Linked DNA regions of Fodinicurvata sp. EGI_FJ10296. The protein of the gene in region 1 interacts with the protein of each later gene in a pairwise test. Links are inferred from orthologs where the notes say so. Each region holds a gene or a part of one and is shown on either strand. Other genes may lie near its edges.

Region 1 (4,946 bases):
GGGAAGATCGTAGAGGTTCTTGTCCATCGGGTCGCCTGGATGGATCTTGTTCTGGATGCCGTCAAGCCCGGCCATCAGCATCGCCGAGAAGGCCAGATAGGGATTCGCCGTCGGATCCGGGAACCGGATTTCCACCCGCTTGCCCTTCGGGCTGGTCGCATAGGGAATACGGCAGGAAGCCGACCGGTTCCGCGAGGAATAGGCAAGCAACACGGGCGCTTCGAAGCCGGGGACGAGGCGCTTGTAGCTGTTGGTCGACGGGTTGGTAAAGGCGTTCAGCGCCTTTGCGTGTTTGATGATGCCGCCGATATAATAAAGGGCGGTCTCGGAAAGATCTGCATAGCCGGATCCGGCAAATGTCGGTTGGCCCTCTTTCCAGATCGACTGGTGAACATGCATCCCCGAGCCGTTGTCGCCCTTGACCGGCTTCGGCATGAACGTCGCGGTCTTACCATAGGCCTGGGCCACCATGTGGACGCAGTATTTATAAATCTGCATCTGGTCGGCATGCTCGACCAGCGTACCGAATTTCGTGCCGAGTTCGTGCTGGGCCGGCGCCACCTCGTGGTGGTGCTTCTCGATCACCAGACCCATTTCTCCCATCACCGACAGCATTTCCGCACGGAGATCGGCGCCGCTGTCGACGGGTGGAATCGGGAAATAGCCGCCCTTGATGTAGGGGCGGTGTCCCATGTTGCCTTCGGGAAACACCTTGCCGGAAGCCGATGGAATCTCGCTACTTTCAAGATGATAGTAGCCCTGGTGCATGGACTGCTCGAAGCGAACGTCGTCAAAAACGAAGAACTCCGCCTCGGCGCCGAACACGGCGCGGTCGCCGATCCCCAGAGACGCCATGTAGTCCTGCGCCTTCTTCGCCACCGAGCGCGGATCGCGGTTATACGACTGACCGGTGGATGGCTCGTAGACGTCGCAGAACAGAATCAGGCTGGGTTGCGCCGAGAACGGATCCATGACGGCGGATGACGCGTCGGGAATCAGCGACATGTCCGACTCGTTGATGTCCTTCCAGCCGTTGATGGACGATCCGTCGAACATGAATCCGTCGGTGAAGACGTCCTCGTCGATCGTACTGACATGCTGGGCGGTATGCTGCCACTTGCCCCTTGGATCGGTAAAGCGGAGGTCGACGTATTTGACGTCGTGTTCCTTGATCAGGTCGAAGACTTTCGAAATCGCTTCGGACATTTCCTGTTTCCTGTGGTTTTTCCGTGTCGGCTTTGCGTACCCGGATTGGGTCTCTTACGCGGAGAGATCGTTTCCCGATACCCGCCCTTGACTGATTACTGAGACTGATACCTCTAACGGCTTGTTAGACCGCGTCTGCGCCCTTTTCCCCGGTACGGATCCGGATGACGTCATCGATCGGCGAAATGAAGATCTTGCCATCGCCGATGCGGCCGGTATGGGCCGCTTGCTGGATCGCTTCCACGGCCCTCTCGACCATGGAATCTTCCATGATTACCTCAATCTTCACCTTGGGCAGGAAGTCGACGACATATTCGGCCCCACGATAGAGTTCGGTGTGACCCTTCTGCCGTCCGAACCCCTTCGCCTCGGTCACGGTAATGCCCATGATTCCAACGTCGTGGAGCGCTTCCTTAACCTCGTCCAGCTTGAACGGTTTGATGATCGCTTCGACTTTCTTCATCGCCTCTCGCCTGTTGTCTGACGTCGCCCGGACAATATCGCTGCCCCGGAATGACGGCCCCCGGGAACTCGACCCCGAGGATAAGAGCATGGTGCCGAGTGGAGCAATTAGTGTGCCAACCGCACCGATCGAAAGCATGTCAGGACCAAGCGTCTCCACTTGCTCCCAAACTTTGTACAATGAGTGCGATAGTCGGCCTATCGAATTCGGCCTGCTGACTGTGCACCCTTGCCGACCGCTCAGAAAATCGGCATTTTGCCTATTTTATAGGCACAATAGACCCTCATCCTCCAGATTTCAACCGGTTGGCGTCTCTCCATCTCGGCCGATACTTCGCCGGGCGTGAGTGGGGGGCGGTCACAGCGTGCCGACGAATTTATTGACGCGCTGCAGAGCTTCCTCGATGGCTTCGATGCTGTTTGCGTAGGATAGCCGGATGAAACCCTCGCCGTTTCCGCCGAAACTGGTTCCGGCAACCGTTGCCACGCCGGCTTCGGTCAGAAGTCGGTCTTGCATCGTGCGGGCATCCAGACCGGTTGCCGTGATATCAGGGAACGCATAGAAGGCGCCGCCGGGCTCAACGCAGCGAAAGCCGGGGATACTATTCAGTCCGTCTACGACGACGCGGCGGCGCGACGTGAACGCTTGCAGCATTTCGTCTACGGCATCCTGAGGTCCGGTCAGAGCGGCGATGGCCGCCATCTGGGCAGCAGCGTTGACGCATGAATGACTGTTGACGGCAAGCCTGTCGGCAAGGTCGATCAGTGCCGATGGCCAAACGCCGAATCCGAGGCGCCAGCCGGTCATCGCATAGGTCTTCGACCAGCCATCGAGCAGAATCAGCCGGTCCTCAAGTTCCGGATAGCTGAGCAGGCTGCGATGCGCGTGCGGCGGATAGAGCATCCGGCTGTATATCTCATCACTCATGACCGCCACATGCGGATGCTTTGCAAGGCCAGCCACGAGCCGATCCATGGCTTCCGGCGGCACGACCCCGCCGGTGGGGTTGGCGGGACTGTTGACGATCAGCAGCCTGGTAGCCGGGGTAATCGATGCCAGGATGGCATCCGGATCGAAGGCAAAGCCCTTTTCCTGCAGAAGCGGGTATGCGACCGGCGTCGCGCCCGTGTAGCGGATAACTGAGCCATAGATCGGGAATCCGGGATCAGGATAGATGATTTCGGCGCCCGGCTGACCGAACATCAGAATGGCGAACCACATTGTCACCTTGCCGCCGGGCACGATCACGACTCGCTCCGGCGACACGTCGACGCCGTGACGGCCTTGCAGATCTGCGGCGACGGCTTCACGAAGCGGCTGGATACCACGAGCCGGCGTATACCCATGATGGCCGTCCCGAAGAGCTTGTGCTGCAGCTTCGACGATGTGGTCGGCTGTTTTGAAGTCTGGCTGGCCAATGCCAAGATTAATGATCGATCGGCCATCGCGCTCCATGGCGGCGGCGCGGGCGAGCACCTGAAAGGCCGTCTCGGTTCCAAGGCGGGACATCGCGTCCGCCGGCCTGATCGATGCTGGGGCCGTATCGCTGGTGCTGGGCATTCGTCCTGTTCCCCTTCAGCTGGTTTGCGCCGCTTCGGCATCATTTGACTGTATGACAGCCTTCCGCATTTCATGGCTGCGGTTCAAGCGTCCAAACGAGTCCATGCCCTCTGCTGGGCCTTGGTCTGATCGAGCCGGGTGGCGGCAGGCGCGGAAAAAGTTGTGGCGTTGGGCTTGACGGGCAGCGATGGATCGTCCATATCCACCGCGCCTGCCGATCACGGCAGTGTTATGGCGATCGTAGCTCAGCGGTAGAGCACTCGGTTGTGGTCCGAGATGTCGTGGGTTCGAACCCCATCGGTCGCCCCATTTTCCCCTTTATGCAATCTGAATAGATATAGCAGGACGTGCCCGCAGCGTATCTTGGGCAGGTCCATGAGAAGGCGGCTGTCCGCGCCAACGCCCTTGGTATACATTTGTGCGTAGATTCAGCAGGTCGGAAGGGGACCGCGCGATGAACAACGCCGAGTGGCCAGTGGAGCTGTTGACCGCCGCGGAAATGGGCGCGGCCGACGCTCGCGCCATCACTGCCGGAACGCCGGGCCATGTGCTCATGCGTCGGGCCGGCCGAGCCGTCTCGGATGCCGTCGGGCGTCTGTCAGCGCCCCCGGGGCCGGTCCTTGTCCTCTGTGGGCCTGGAAACAACGGCGGTGACGGCTTTGTCGCGGCCACGTTTCTGGCACGTCGCGGGTGGTCCGTGAGCGTTGCGCTGCTTGGAGATCCAGGCCGCCTTTCCGGTGATGCGGCAACGGCATTCGCCGATTGGAACGGCCCCCTGGAGATCATCGACGATTCCTGGTGCCGAACCATGGCAAACGATCAACGAACGCCGGCCGTGGTCGTCGACGCCCTGTTCGGCGCCGGTCTGTCCAGGCCCTTCAACGGGGCGCCGGCCATGCTGCTCGCGCGGTTGCGCCAAAGGGGGGGGCGTATCGTCGCCGTTGACGTTCCCAGCGGGCTGGACGGAACGACGGGTCGGATAAGGGGAGGAGACGAGGGGCGAGCCGTTCCAGCGGATGTGACTGTCACATTTTTCCGGCTGAAGCCCGGTCACTGCCTCCAGCCTGGACGGTCGATCTGCGGCCGCACCGATCTCGTCGACATCGGCATCGATCCCACCGTGCTGCACGTCATTGCGCCGACGGCGCATATTAACAGGCCGGCGGCATGGGACGGCGTGATTCCAGCGCCGACAATCCAGGACCACAAATACAGCCGTGGCCACGTCGTCGTTCTGGGCGGTGAGATGATTGGTGCGGCCAGACTGGCGGCGGCGGCCGCCCGGCGTCTGGCCGGCTACGTAACATTGGCGGGTGAGGGCGTTGACGGCATTTGCGCCGTCGAACCGGGACTCGTACTCCGCCCAGGGGGCGGTGGCTGGGAATCGGCGATGTCGGCCGCTGTCGGGCGTCCGGATCACATGGCCGCCGTCATCGGGCCGGGTGCGGGAGTGGGCGATGCCGCCGCGGCAGAGAGGTTGAGAGGCCGGGCACGCGACTGGCTCTCCACCGGAGCGGGACTGGTGCTGGACGCCGACGGCCTTACGGCATTCTCGCCGGCGCCCGACCTGCCGGCGCCCGACCTGCCGACGGATGGGGCTGCCGGCCTGCCGAAATCACCGAAGGGGCATCGCCTTGTTCTGACGCCACATAGCGGTGAGTTTGCCCGCCTTTTTCCAGACCTGGCCGGCAACGATACGGACAAGTTATCATCCGCG
Region 2 (6,250 bases), on another replicon or contig:
GCTCCCGATACTCGGCAACAGCAGTTTCCGCGCGTTCCATATGGCCGATGACGCTGGCTTCGACCAGGCGGCCCACCAGCAGAAATGCGTCGTCGAACCGGTCGAGCCGGATCAGCGCGCGGACCCGGTCATCGCTGTCCGTCGGCATCAGCCGGACGTCGCCATTGCGGGCGTCGGACAGAATGTCTTCGGGAATGGGTTCGAACTGGAGCGCAAAGGTCAGGTTTGAACGGGCCAGGGTTTCGCCGGACGAATCGAAGACCAGAGCCTCGGTGAGGTTCCGGAGAATGGCCTGTGTGGTAACGAACTGATTGAAAAACGCTGAATCGACCGCAAGGCGTTCCGCCTCGCGATTGATATCGTTGGCCATCGAAAGCGCATCGGCCCGCAGTGTTTGCTGATGTTCCTCCAGATAGGCCTGGGCCACCGAGAGGCTTTCATTGACGGCGGTGGAGACCCGGTCAGAGAACCAGGATTGCAGGCCGGCATGGAAGAATAGCAGCGAGAAGGTCGCCATCAGGATCGCCGGCGCAACGGCCACAACGCTGAACAGCGCCACAACCCGCACATGCAGGCGCGAACCCGCCAGCCCCTGCCGCCGCTGTCCCCACAGGATGGCCACGCGCCGCGCGATCACCGCCCCAAGCAATAGCAGTATGAACAGATCGAGGTTGAGGAGGAAGTTGATCGTGTCCGTATCGCGGTTGAGTGACGTACCCTCGGTCAGCGCGGCATAGGTGGCCAATCCGGCCAGAACGGCCGCGACCATCAGGGCAAGCGCGAATTTGTTGCCCAGCCCAAGCCGCGACGACCAGCGGACCAGGTCGCGCCACGCCAGACGCAGGGAATGACCCTGCGGAATACGCTTGTCGGTATCGGCGCCACTCGCCATGGACAACAGACTTCCAATAATTCCAAAGGGCCGGCGGTGGTTCGGTCCCGGTCAAACCGACCGGATGGGGCAGGTTACCGGACACTACTGCCGGGGCGGAAACCTTATCGGTAGCACAGCGCATCGCCACAGGCACGATCCCCGCTCGCGCCCTCACCTGCCTGTCAGTGGATACCTGCCGTCTGCGTCGCGCGCAACGCTATTTGAGCCCGCGGACGACCTCGATATTCATCTCGCGAATTTTCTTGCGCAATGTGTTGCGATTGAGGCCGAGCAACTGCGCCGCCCTGATCTGATTGCCCTTCGTGGCGGACAAGCACAGTGTGATCAACGGCCGCTCGATCTCCTGCAGCACCCGGTCGTAAAGGCCGTCTGCGGGCAGCTCGCCCTCATGAGCAGCGAAATAGTCACGCAGGTGACGGTCGACGGCACCGGACAATCCCTCGCTTGCCGGCGGCGCTGTGCCGTCTTCGGCTGGAGGCGGTGCTTCCGCAAGTTCCATATCGATGATATCGGCGCCGATGCTCTCCTGATTATACAGGGCCGACAACCGGCGGATCACATTCTCCAGTTCCCGGACATTGCCCGGCCACCTGTACATTTTCAGGCGCTCCATGGCCGGCGGATCGATGCTCTTGGTCGGAAGGCCTTCGTTGTTGGCGCTGTTCAGGAAATGCCGGACCAGTGCGGGAATGTCTTCAACACGCTCCCGCAGCGGCGGCAACCGGATCGGTACGACATTGAGGCGATAGAATAGATCCTCGCGGAAATCGCCTTGCTGAATCGCATGGCGGAGGTCGCGATGTGTCGCGGCCACGATGCGGACATCGGCACGGATCGGCACGCGGCCGCCAACGGTGGTATATTCTCCCTCCTGCAGGACGCGCAGAAGCCTCGTCTGCGCTTCCATCGGCATATCGCCGATCTCGTCCAGGAAAAGCGTCCCCCCCTGGGCCTGCTCGAAACGGCCGGTGGATCGCACCGTGGCCCCGGTGAAGGCGCCTTTTTCGTGGCCGAACAGTTCGGACTCGATCAGGTCGCGGGGAATGGCGGCCATGTTGATCGCAACGAAGGGGCCGTTGCGGCGCTTGCCGTAGTCGTGCAATGCGCGGGCAACCAGCTCCTTGCCGGTTCCGCTCTCTCCGGTGATCATCACCGTCAGATCGGTCCCCATGAGCCGGGCCATGACGCGGTAGATTTCCTGCATGGCCGGCGAACGCCCGATCAGCGGAAGCTGCTCGTCATCTTCGCCTTCGCCTCCACCGCCGGCCGCAGCAGGGGCGGCAGGCGTCTTGAGCGCGCGTTTGACCACATTCACCAGCTCGCCCAGGTCGAATGGCTTCGGCAGATACTCAAAGGCGCCGCGCTCGGTCGCCTTGACCGCGGTCAGCAGCGTATTCTGCGCGCTCATCACGATGACACGCAGGTCGGGACGGATCCGTTTCATCCGCGGGATAAGGTCGAGACCGTTTTCGTCGGGCATCACCACATCGGTGATGACGAGATCGCCTTCCCCATCCTGCACCCAGCGCCACAGGGTTGCGGCATGGCCTGTCGTTCGTACGTCATACCCGTTCCGGTTCAACGCCTGTACCAGCACCGTCCGGATCGCCTTGTCGTCGTCGGCTACCAGAATCGTGGGTGTCGCCATCGTCTAGTTCTCCGGGAAGCGTGACGGTTCATCGGAAAGCGCGGTCGTTTCCGCCGGGTGCCGCTCATCGTCGCCGTTATGTCGATGGCGCCGCTGGGTATACATGGGCAGGAATACGCGAAACGTCGTCTGACGGGCGGTACCGTCCAGTTCGATGACGCCGCCGTGATCGTCGACGATCTTGGCCACGAGCGCCAATCCGAGCCCCGTTCCATTGGTCCGGGTCGTCACGAACGGGTCGAACAGATGTGGGCGGATATCGTCCGGTATACCGTCGGCGCCGTTGTCCTGTACCGATACGACCAGTGGCAGCTGCATCCGGCTTCCCGTCCCCGGCACGACGATGCTGACACCGTGCTGGAACGAGGTGGTCAATGTGACCTCGCCTCCTTTGACCGGCGCCGCCTCGCAGGCGTTCTTCACAAGGTTCAGAAACACCTGGACAAGCTGGTCATGGTTCCCGTGCACGGCGGGCAACGACGGGTCATAGCGTTCAATGAACCTCACGCGCCGTCCAAACCCGTTCTGCGCAACCCCTCTGACTCTCTCCAGCACCGCATGGATATTAACGGCCGACCGTTCGACCGGTCGACCGTCGGCGAAAACTTCCATCCGGTCGACCAGAGCGACAATCCGGTCGGCCTCGTCGCAGATCAGGCGGGTGAGCGACCGGTCCTCCGGCGACGCGGTGGCCTCCAGCAGCTGCGCAGCGCCACGGATGCCAGACAAGGGGTTCTTGACTTCATGCGCCAACATTGCAGCCATGGCGGTGACCGACCGCGCAGCACCCCGATGGGTCAGCTGGTTGTCGATCCTCCGGGCGATCGAGGCGCTGTGAATCAGAACGACCGCGGTTTTATTGGCGGTGTTTCCCGCCGCCTCGCCGGCGCTGGCCGCCTCGACCGGTCCGACCGTGATCGTCGTGTCATGCCGACCAATCCGCGGACTCTCCAGGGTGACGCCGTACTCCGAAACGCTGCCGCCATCGCTGATTGCCTGCCTGATAAGGCTGAACAGTGGGTTATCGCCGGGCAGCCAATGGTCCAGCTTGTGTCCGGTCATCTGGGCATCGCTGGCGTCGAAAAAATGCTGTGCCGCGAAATTTACGAACCGAACACTGAAGTCGAGATCGACGACCAGCACCGGCTCGGGCAACGAATTCAGGATCGATATGGCCGAGTGCTGCGTTTTTCCCGACGATCGGACTGCCGCACCCGCCCCGGTATCGTCGGTCATGCGACCTTCCTCGTGTTCGCTCGGGCATTTATGCCGCTATCTTCACCTACTGTCGAAGCGTCCTGAACGGGTAGACTCTCATTGTCCAGTCCAGCTCCGATCGCCGCGTCGAACACCGCCGACACCGTCTCCAGTACCGCCTGCGAGTCTTCGAGTGTGTTGAACAAGCGACGGGCGTCGGCGGCATTCGGCAGTCCGTTGACGTACCATCCCAGATGCTTACGTCCGATTCTTATTCCTTTGCTCGAACCATAGTGAGCGAGTATCGCTTCATAATGCTGCAACACGATGTCCCGGCGCATGGAAAGGTCGGGGTCGGCAGGCCAGACGCCGGTCCGAAGATAGGCGCCGGCCTGGGCCAACCGCCAGGGGCGGCCCTGGACGGCTCGGCCGATCATCACGCCCGCTGCACCGCTGGCCTGCAGGGCGCGGTCTATGGAGGCCGGACCGTCGATATCCCCATTCACGATCACGGGTACCGACACCGCATCGACCGTCGGCCGGATTGCTGCCCAGTCGGCGGTCCCGGTATATAACTGGCAACGAGTGCGGCCGTGGACGGTAATCATCCGCGCACCGGCCCGCTCGCAACGGGCGGCCAGATCAGGCGCGTTCAGGTCGCTGTCATCCCAGCCGAGCCGCATCTTGACCGTTACCGGAACGTCGACCGCCCTGGCTACAGCGTCCACGATGCAGGCAGCCAGGGCGGGTTCCCGCATCAGTGCCGATCCGCACTGCTTCGTGACGACCTTTCGGGCCGGGCAGCCAAAATTGATGTCGATGATCGCTGCGCCGCGATCGACGTTGAGCCGTGCCGCTTCGGCCATGATCGCCGGGTCGTAGCCGGCCAGCTGAACCGCCATCGGATATTCGTCGCCGCAATCGGTGCTGGTGCGCATACTGGCCCGCGCGGCACGCACCATCTCGTGGCTGGCAATCATCTCGGAGATGACGAGCCCCGCACCCAGCTTCTTGACAATTGCGCGGAACGGCTGATCCGTGACGCCGGACATGGGTGCCAGAAACACAGGCGGATCCACGCCTATGTCGCCTATATGAACAGGATTGAGCGTTATGCCCATGAATTAGGCAACTCCATATAGTGCCCCAAAATTAGGCAAAGTTAGCAGGGTTTGCTACTGAATCAAAGCGTGAATCGAAATTCTTCCGTAACGGCCGGTCTGCCGCGGCGGCGTTCTCGTCAAATTGTCTCGGTCCTTGCCAGCGGCCGTATCGCGGTCTATCCCATTTTTGAACCAGGAGTCTCGGGGCCTGCGACCCCGAATACCAATGCTTTGATTGTCCGAACGACTGGAAGCCTTTATGAGCAACGTCGCGGAAGAAACCTGCCAATCGAAATCCCGACCGTCCTGTAGCGTCATCATTGTGGCAGCCGGCCGGGGAGAACGGTTCGGCGGCGCCATAGCGAAGCAATTCCGCGATCTGGCGGGCCGCCCTGTTCTGCGCCGCACGGTCGAGGCGTTTCTGCCGGTTGAAGGCATCAGCCGCATTGTCGTCGTCGTCGATCCTGTTCACCGGGACATGACGGCAATGGCCCTGGACGGACTGAACCCCGCCGGGGCTGTCCTGTCCATTGTTGATGGCGGCGCCGACCGCCAGGCGTCGGTATTGGCGGGGCTGGAAAGCCTGGCCCGCGCGTCCGACCCACCGACGATGGTGTTAATCCATGATGGTGTGAGGCCGCTTGTCCGCCGACCAACGATCGAAGCCGTAATTGGGGCCGTTGCGGGCGAGCTGGACGGCGCGATCGCTGCCATGCCGGTCACCGATACCCTGAAAGCCGTCACCGATTCCGGCATCATTCAGCAGACGGTCGACCGCGCAGGCCTCTATCGGGCACAGACGCCGCAGGGATTTCGGTTCGACAGGATCCTGACAGCACATCGTGAAGCGGCAGGCCGCCGATTGACAGACGATGCCGCCGTAGCCGAAGCCGCAGGACTTCGGGTCGGCCATGTCCCCGACCGCATGGACAACATAAAGATAACAGTTGAGGAAGATCTGGCACTTGCCAAGGTTTTTCTTCGCGAACCCAATATGTTACCGACGATTCCTCACTTTCAGGGCGAAACGGCCACAGCGGCACCGATCCGGCGCTTCGGACAGGGGTTCGATGTTCACAGGACATGTCCGGGAAACAGCGTAACCCTTTGTGGCGTCGTCATTCCTGCGCCCTTTGGTCTGTCCGGCCATTCGGACGCCGATGTCGCGCTCCATGCCGTGACCGATGCAGTCCTGGGCGCGATGGCCGATGCGGATATCGGAAGCCATTTTCCACCCACCGATCCACATTGGCGCGGCGCTGACAGCGTGCAGTTCCTGGAGACGGCCATTGAACGCGCCGCCCTTCGCGGCTACCGGCCGGAACAAATCGACGTTACGATCATTTGCGAACTGCCCCGCATCGGGCCTCACCGCGACGCGCTCCGAGCGCGTCTGGCAGCCGTCGC

Evidence for each region.
Region 2: the proteins of ABZ728_RS03470 (region 1) and ABZ728_RS11710 interact in binary tests that used the Escherichia coli proteins (3 or more experiments, as listed by UniProt). The link is inferred for Fodinicurvata sp. EGI_FJ10296 from one-to-one orthologs.

Annotation. Positions count from the first base shown.
Region 1 is NZ_JBFCVL010000002.1:9,569-14,514, reverse strand. The notes cover bases 1-2,777. They hold ABZ728_RS03470 (P-II family nitrogen regulator), read right to left. Parts: upstream 1,670-2,777; coding sequence 1,331-1,669; downstream 1-1,330. Other genes in these bases: ABZ728_RS03465 (pyridoxal phosphate-dependent aminotransferase), read right to left, coding at 2,027-2,777; glnA (type I glutamate--ammonia ligase), read right to left, coding at 1-1,206. Outside these bases: more of ABZ728_RS03465, read right to left, coding at 2,778-3,229; ABZ728_RS03455 (NAD(P)H-hydrate dehydratase), read left to right, coding at 3,684-4,946. UniProt on the Escherichia coli protein: P-II indirectly controls the transcription of the glutamine synthetase gene (glnA). P-II prevents NR-II-catalyzed conversion of NR-I to NR-I-phosphate, the transcriptional activator of GlnA. When P-II is uridylylated to P-II-UMP, these events are reversed.
Region 2 is NZ_JBFCVL010000005.1:71,708-77,957, reverse strand. The notes cover bases 1,664-4,662. They hold ABZ728_RS11710 (ATP-binding protein), read right to left. Parts: upstream 3,780-4,662; coding sequence 2,547-3,779; downstream 1,664-2,546. Other genes in these bases: dusB (tRNA dihydrouridine synthase DusB), read right to left, coding at 3,776-4,662; ntrC (nitrogen regulation protein NR(I)), read right to left, coding at 1,664-2,543. In the rest of the region: ABZ728_RS11720 (PAS domain-containing sensor histidine kinase), read right to left, coding at 1-892; more of ntrC, read right to left, coding at 1,092-1,663; more of dusB, read right to left, coding at 4,663-4,861; ispD (2-C-methyl-D-erythritol 4-phosphate cytidylyltransferase), read left to right, coding at 5,103-6,250.